2 linked regions of the Trichocoleus sp. FACHB-46 genome follow. The protein of the gene in region 1 binds, or shares a complex with, the protein of each later gene. Links are inferred from orthologs where the notes say so. Each region holds a gene or a part of one and is shown in the gene's direction. Other genes may lie near its edges.

Evidence for each region.
Region 2: H6F72_RS13910 (region 1) and H6F72_RS09220 share a complex: the UniProt entries of both Bacillus subtilis proteins name them as parts of the possible RNA degradosome complex. The link is inferred for Trichocoleus sp. FACHB-46 from one-to-one orthologs.

What each region holds. Positions count from the first base shown.
Region 1 is NZ_JACJOD010000024.1:7,735-10,964, forward strand. What follows is about bases 102-3,006. They hold H6F72_RS13910 (polyribonucleotide nucleotidyltransferase), read left to right. Parts: upstream 102-431; coding sequence 432-2,582; downstream 2,583-3,006. Other genes in these bases: H6F72_RS13905 (GNAT family N-acetyltransferase), read left to right, coding at 102-115; tpiA (triose-phosphate isomerase), read left to right, coding at 2,812-3,006. Outside these bases: more of H6F72_RS13905, read left to right, coding at 1-101; more of tpiA, read left to right, coding at 3,007-3,230. UniProt on the Bacillus subtilis protein: Involved in mRNA degradation. Catalyzes the phosphorolysis of single-stranded polyribonucleotides processively in the 3'- to 5'-direction. Necessary for competence development in Bacillus subtilis.
Region 2 is NZ_JACJOD010000013.1:338,044-341,162, reverse strand. Bases 1-2,794 are described here. They hold H6F72_RS09220 (ATP-dependent 6-phosphofructokinase), read left to right. Parts: upstream 1-754; coding sequence 755-1,834; downstream 1,835-2,794. Other genes in these bases: H6F72_RS09215 (mechanosensitive ion channel), read right to left, coding at 1,916-2,794; H6F72_RS09225 (hypothetical protein), read left to right, coding at 501-704; era (GTPase Era), read right to left, coding at 1-488. Outside these bases: more of H6F72_RS09215, read right to left, coding at 2,795-3,119. UniProt on the Bacillus subtilis protein: Catalyzes the phosphorylation of D-fructose 6-phosphate to fructose 1,6-bisphosphate by ATP, the first committing step of glycolysis.

The sequences.
Region 1 (3,230 bases):
CATAAGCCTATGGCAATCTTTAGGATTCAGCACCATTGGCCGAATTCCTGAAGCCGTACAGTTAGGTGATGGCTCTCAAGTTGATGCCCTCATTCTATATCGGTCTTTACGCTGATTGTGCTTACCAATAACTTGTTGAATTATTGCTCAAGCCGTGAGCATCTCTCGGCTCAGTGTTATGAGCAAGCAATGACAAAATCAGCCATCGAAGACATGGTTTATACCTGCAATTTCTAGCGAACTCTCCACAAAAAATCATTAATTATTGTTGAGTTGAATGACTAAAGATTGAGGGCTAGGCAAGGAATTGCCTTGGCTAATTTATTCAAGCGATCGCCTCCAAAGACTCTCCTGTAAAGGCAGCACAAGGGCATCAGTGCTACGATTGCCACAGAAGAAAAAAATAAGAACAACAAAGGAACGAACGCTACATGGTAGAGATAGACAAGTCAATATCCTTTGATGGACGGGATATTCGACTTAAGGTTGGTTTACTGGCCCCTCAAGCAGGCGGGTCAGTATTAATTCAATCGGGCGATACGGCGGTTCTAGTGACGGCTACAAGAGCCACGGGGCGAGAAGGAATTGATTTCTTGCCATTGCTGGTGGACTACGAAGAAAGACTTTATGCAGCAGGTCGGATTCCAGGCGGATTTCTCCGGCGTGAGGGTCGTCCCCCTGAGAGAGCAACCCTGACCAGCCGTCTAATTGACCGTCCCCTGCGGCCACTATTCCCCGGTTGGTTGCGGGATGACATTCAAGTGGTGGCAACCACCGTGTCAATGGATGAGCGAGTCCCCCCCGATGTGCTAGCGGTGACGGGAGCTTCCATTGCGGTGTTGTTGGCTCAGATTCCCTTTAATGGCCCAATGGCAGCCGTGCGCGTCGGTTTGGTGGGTGATGATTTTATTATTAACCCGACCTACACCGAAATCGAGTCTGGCGATTTGGATTTGATTGTTGCAGGCTCTCCCGATGGCGTGGTCATGGTGGAAGCAGGCGCAAACCAATTGCCTGAGCAAGACATGATCGAGGCGATCGACTTTGGTTATGAAGCCGTCCGCGACCTGATTCAAGCTCAGCGTGATTTGCTAGAGGAGTTGGGCATTGCTCTGGTGCAAGAAACGCCCCCCGAAATCGACTCGACGCTAGAGACGTTCATTCGCGATCGCGCCACGGCTCAGATTAAAGAGATTCTGGCCCGCTTTGAACCAGACAAAAAGGTACGGGATGCCGCTTTAGATCAGGTCAAAGAAGCGATCGCTAGCGAAATTGCGGCTTTGGAAGAAACTGACCCGGTACGAGTCGCCGCAGCCGCAAACTCCAAAGCTCTAGGTAATACCTTCAAAGACATCACCAAAACCCTTATGCGTCGTCAAGTCATTGAAGACGGGGTGCGCGTGGATGGTCGGAAGTTGGATGAAGTACGGCCCATTTCCTGTCGTACCGGGGTACTGCCCTCGCGTGTACATGGCACTGGCCTGTTCAACCGGGGCTTGACTCAGGTGTTGTCGGTTGCCACATTGGGGACTCCTGGCGATGCCCAAGAGCTAGACGACCTGCACCCCGATGAGCAAAAGCGTTACCTGCACCACTACAACTTCCCTCCCTACTCGGTGGGTGAAACTCGGCCCATGCGATCGCCTGGTCGTCGGGAAGTGGGTCACGGTGCCTTAGCAGAACGAGCCTTAGTGCCTGTCTTGCCGACTCAACAAGAATTTCCTTATGTGATTCGGGTTGTGTCTGAGGTGCTATCTTCCAACGGCTCCACCTCAATGGGTTCCGTTTGCGGTTCTACCCTGGCTCTGATGGATGCGGGTGTACCGATTACCAAGCCGGTCAGCGGTGCGGCAATGGGTCTGATTAAGGAAGGGGACGAAGTCAGAATTCTGACCGATATCCAAGGTATCGAAGACTTCCTGGGTGACATGGACTTCAAAGTGGCTGGAACCGATAGCGGCATCACAGCGCTACAGATGGACATGAAGATCACTGGGCTGTCAATGGAAATCATTTCCAAGGCGATCGCCCAAGCCAAGCCTGCCCGGATGCACATCCTGGATAAGATGTTGGCGACGATCGACCAACCGCGTCAGGAACTCTCACCCTACGCGCCCCGCCTGCTGACGATCAAGATCGATCAAGATTTGATCGGCATGATCATTGGCCCAGGTGGTAAGACGATCAAAGGCATTACCGAAGAAACCGGAGCCAAGATCGACATCGAAGATGATGGCACCATCACCATCTCCGCAGTCGATGGCGAAAAGGCGAAGCGAGCCCGCAACATCATCCAAGGCATGACGCGCAAGCTGAATGCGGGAGATGTCTATGCAGGCCGTGTGACTCGGATTATTCCGATTGGGGCGTTTGTGGAGTTCTTACCTGGCAAGGAAGGCATGATCCACATTTCTCAGTTGGCTGAACACCGGGTCGGCAAGGTGGAAGATGAAGTGGCTGTGGGCGATGAAGTGGTAGTGAAGGTCCGGGAGATTGACAACCGGGGCCGCGTCAACCTGACTCGCCTGGGCATTCATCCTGACGAAGCTGCGGCGGCGCGTGAAGCTGTCACTGCGGAATAAGTAACATCCAGTTTTAGTGAGTGAACTGGTATATCGGTTTACTGGCTATAACTTTTAATTCAAGCGATCGCTTTTTTCCTAACTGGAGAAGGGCGATCGCTTTGAGTTTAATTCTGGGCTAATACTTCACCCTAAACAGCAAGTCGAAGAAGAATAGGTAAAACTGCCCCCTCAAAGCCTTAAACTGGAGGTTGCATTTCAAAGTGTTGTGAGTTTGGCTGAAGCACCCGTGCGCAAAATCGTTATTGCTGGCAACTGGAAAATGTACAAAACCCAGGCAGAATCCCTGGAGTTTTTGCAAGGATTTATGTCCGAATTGGATGCAACCCCAGATGAGCGGGAAGTAGTCGTTTGCGCTCCGTTTACAGATTTAGGACTGTTGTCTAAGAGCTTGCATGGTAGCCGAGTTCAGTTAGGCGCTCAGAACGTTCATTGGGAAGACGTGGGTGCCTACACGGGTGAAATTGCTGGTGCCATGTTGGCAGAAATTGGTGTGCGGTTTGTAGTCGTGGGTCACAGCGAGCGCCGACAGTACTTTGGTGAAACCGACGAAACCGTAAACTTGCGCCTGAGAGCGGCTCAACGGCATGGCCTCACCCCCATTTTGTGTGTGGGCGAAACCAAACAACAGCGCGACGCTGGCGAAAC
Region 2 (3,119 bases), on another replicon or contig:
GCGATCGGCCAACCGTAAGGTTCTGCCAAGGCCCGATAGCTAGCGTCTAGTGCTTCTGTCTCGGCAGGTTGCTGGTCGCTTTTGTTCAGGCCCAAAATTACTGGAGTTTCGGTTTTGCTCATTAGCTCGGCAATATAGCGATCGCCCCCACCCGCATCGACCGAGCTATCGACCACAAACAGCACCACATCGACTGAATGAATAGCAATTTGAGCATTCTTGACCAACACTTCGCCGAGTTGATGGTGGGGCTTGTGAATGCCGGGAGTATCCACAAAAATAAACTGAGTATCGGGCGTGGTCAAAATCCCCAAAAGCCGATTGCGTGTGGTTTGAGCCACAGGCGACGTAATGGCAATCTTTTGCCCCACCAAATAATTCATCAACGTTGACTTGCCGACATTGGGACGGCCAATGATGCCCACAAAGCCTGATTTAAAGCCTTCTGGCGCAACTGGAATGCTCCACTGATCTGATAGGTCTGACATAAGTTATCGTTCTTGCTGCGCCTGTTCACCGTTTGCTGTTTTGCCAAGAAGCGCAATATTGCCATAGTAGCGTTGCCAGCGCTAGTCCTATTTGCCTTGATGCAACCAAGCGATCGCTATATCCCAAGCAACCCTGCAGCTTGTACATCAGTGGGTGAATTAGATGTAAGCAAACCTAAAGCCAACCTGGAATTCTTTAGAAACGCCACCGCTTAGCAGTACTGTACAGCCTGACCTTATTTGTCGTTGAGGCGACGGCGGGCGATATGGGACAAAAGCGGATTGGGATTCTGACCAGTGGAGGCGATTGTGCTGGACTCAACGCTGCCATCCGAGCGGTGGTGTGTCGAGCGGTGGGTACCTACGATTGGGAAGTGCTAGGAATTCGGCAAGCGACCCAAGGACTCATGCACAGTCCACCCCAGGCAATTCGCTTAGAACTGGAAAACGTTGACTCTCTGCGGGTTGCGGGTGGCACGATGCTCGGTACGACTAATCAAGGTGATCCCTTTGCTTTTCCTATGCCCGATGGCACCCGTTGCGATCGTTCAGAAGACATTATTGCTGGCTACTATCAACTGGGTCTGGATGCGATCATCGGCATCGGAGGTGATGGCAGCATGGCAATTCTGCGACGCATTGCTGAACAAGGCAACCTGAATCTAGTAGCGATCCCCAAAACGATTGACAATGATGTTGGGGTGACGGAGCACTCCATTGGTTTTGATACCGCCGTCAATACCGCCACCGAAGCCCTCGATCGCCTGCATTTTACCGCCGCTAGCCACAGCCGCGTCATGATTCTAGAAGTGATGGGGCGCGATGCAGGCCATATCGCCATTACCGCTGGGATTGCTGGGGGTGCTGATGTAATCCTAATTCCGGAAATTTCCTATACCATCGCCAACATCTGCCACAAAATCAAAGAGCGCCAAGAACAAGGGAAAAACTATTCGCTGGTGATCGTGTCGGAAGCGGTGCGGACGGAAGCAGGAGACCCAGTGGTGATCACTAATCGCCTAGGTCAATGTCGCTATGGGGGAATTGGTGACTACTTAGCTGATCGCATTTGTGACTGTAGCGGGGCTGAAACTCGCGTGACGGTGCTGGGGCATGTGCAACGGGGTGGAACGCCTTCGCCGCTCGATCGCCTGGTCGCGTCGGCCTTTGGCGTGGCTGCGGTGGATCTGATCGCTGAGGAGAAATATGACCACATGGTCACTTGGCAAAATCGTCAGGTCGTCAGTGTCCCCATTCCTGAGGCGATCGCCCAATACCAGGCCGTCGATCCTAGCGGCACCTTAGTCAAAACTGCTCGTGGCTTAGGTATTTACTTAGGCGATTAAAAAAAGCCCTTTTTCCAAGGTGGAGAAGGGCTTTAATCTCTCCCCTTCCCTATAGGGAAGGGGTTGGAGGTTAGGTAATCATTAGCGTTTCGACTTGAACGAATCTAACCACTCTCTGGTTTGTTGAGCCGCAATGTCTCGACCACCCAGACCAAAGGCCAGTGCGATCGCCACGGCAACGGCTCCTAGCAACAGACCAAAGGCCAAGTTGACAATATTCGGCGCAATACCCATTTGTTGCAGGGCCATGGCTGAAATAAAAGCAATAATGGCAATCCGAGCGGTTTGCGCCAAAACTCTTGCTTGAGCGTTGCCAGAGCTTGCGATCAAGTTGAAGGCCAAGTTCGCCAAGTAAAGACCAATGGCGAACACCACCAAACCAGACAAGATGCGGCCAAAGACCACTAGCAACCCAGTCACAATCAGGGTGAGACCTGCAAAGTTGAGGACATTTGTCGCTGCCACCGTGGCAAACAACAGAATGCCAACCAACGTTACAATCCCAATCACTTCCGAAGGAGTGCGAGTTCTAGGAGTACTGGGGCTAACTTGACCCAACTCTTGAATCACAGGGGATTCATCTGTCGGACGAACCGGAGGGGCTGAGTAGGGAGTTGGTTGTAGCCCTAGCCAGTAGAAGATGTTGTTGAAACCGAGGCTAGTCAGGATATTAGTGACCAGATCAGCCACAAACTTCCCAATCACATAAGCGATCGCCAGAATCAAGGCTGCCGTGAAAATTTGCGGAATGGCATTGAGGATCTGAGTCAGCATCGAAATGGCTGGCTGAGAAATCGCATCAATCCGCAGCGCATTCAGAGCCGCGATCGCCGTTGGGATCAAGATTAAAACATAGACAATCGTGCCGATAATCCAAGACAGCGATTGGCCACCAGTCCCAGTCGTGCCTCTCAACCCAAAGCGCGTCCCAATGCGATCGGTTCCTGCCGCTGCCAGCAGATTCGTCACGATCCGGCGAACTACCTGAGCAATCAGCCAACCCGCTGCTCCAATCAGAACTGCGGCCAAGATATTGGGCAGGATCGCCAAAATCTCATTCAACAGTTGTTGTACAGGTTGCAACGTCCCCTGCAACTCCAGCGTGTTTAAGATCGCTGGGAGAAACAGCAGAAAGATAAACCAGTACAACGCATTGCCAATCGTTTCGCTCAACGAAAATGGCGGATCAGACGGCGGCGGTGCAATCGGTCGAGTGGCACCAGGTGCATCCGGGGCATCTGGGTTAGCGGGTGGTTCATTGATTTGTTCACCCAACCGTTGATCT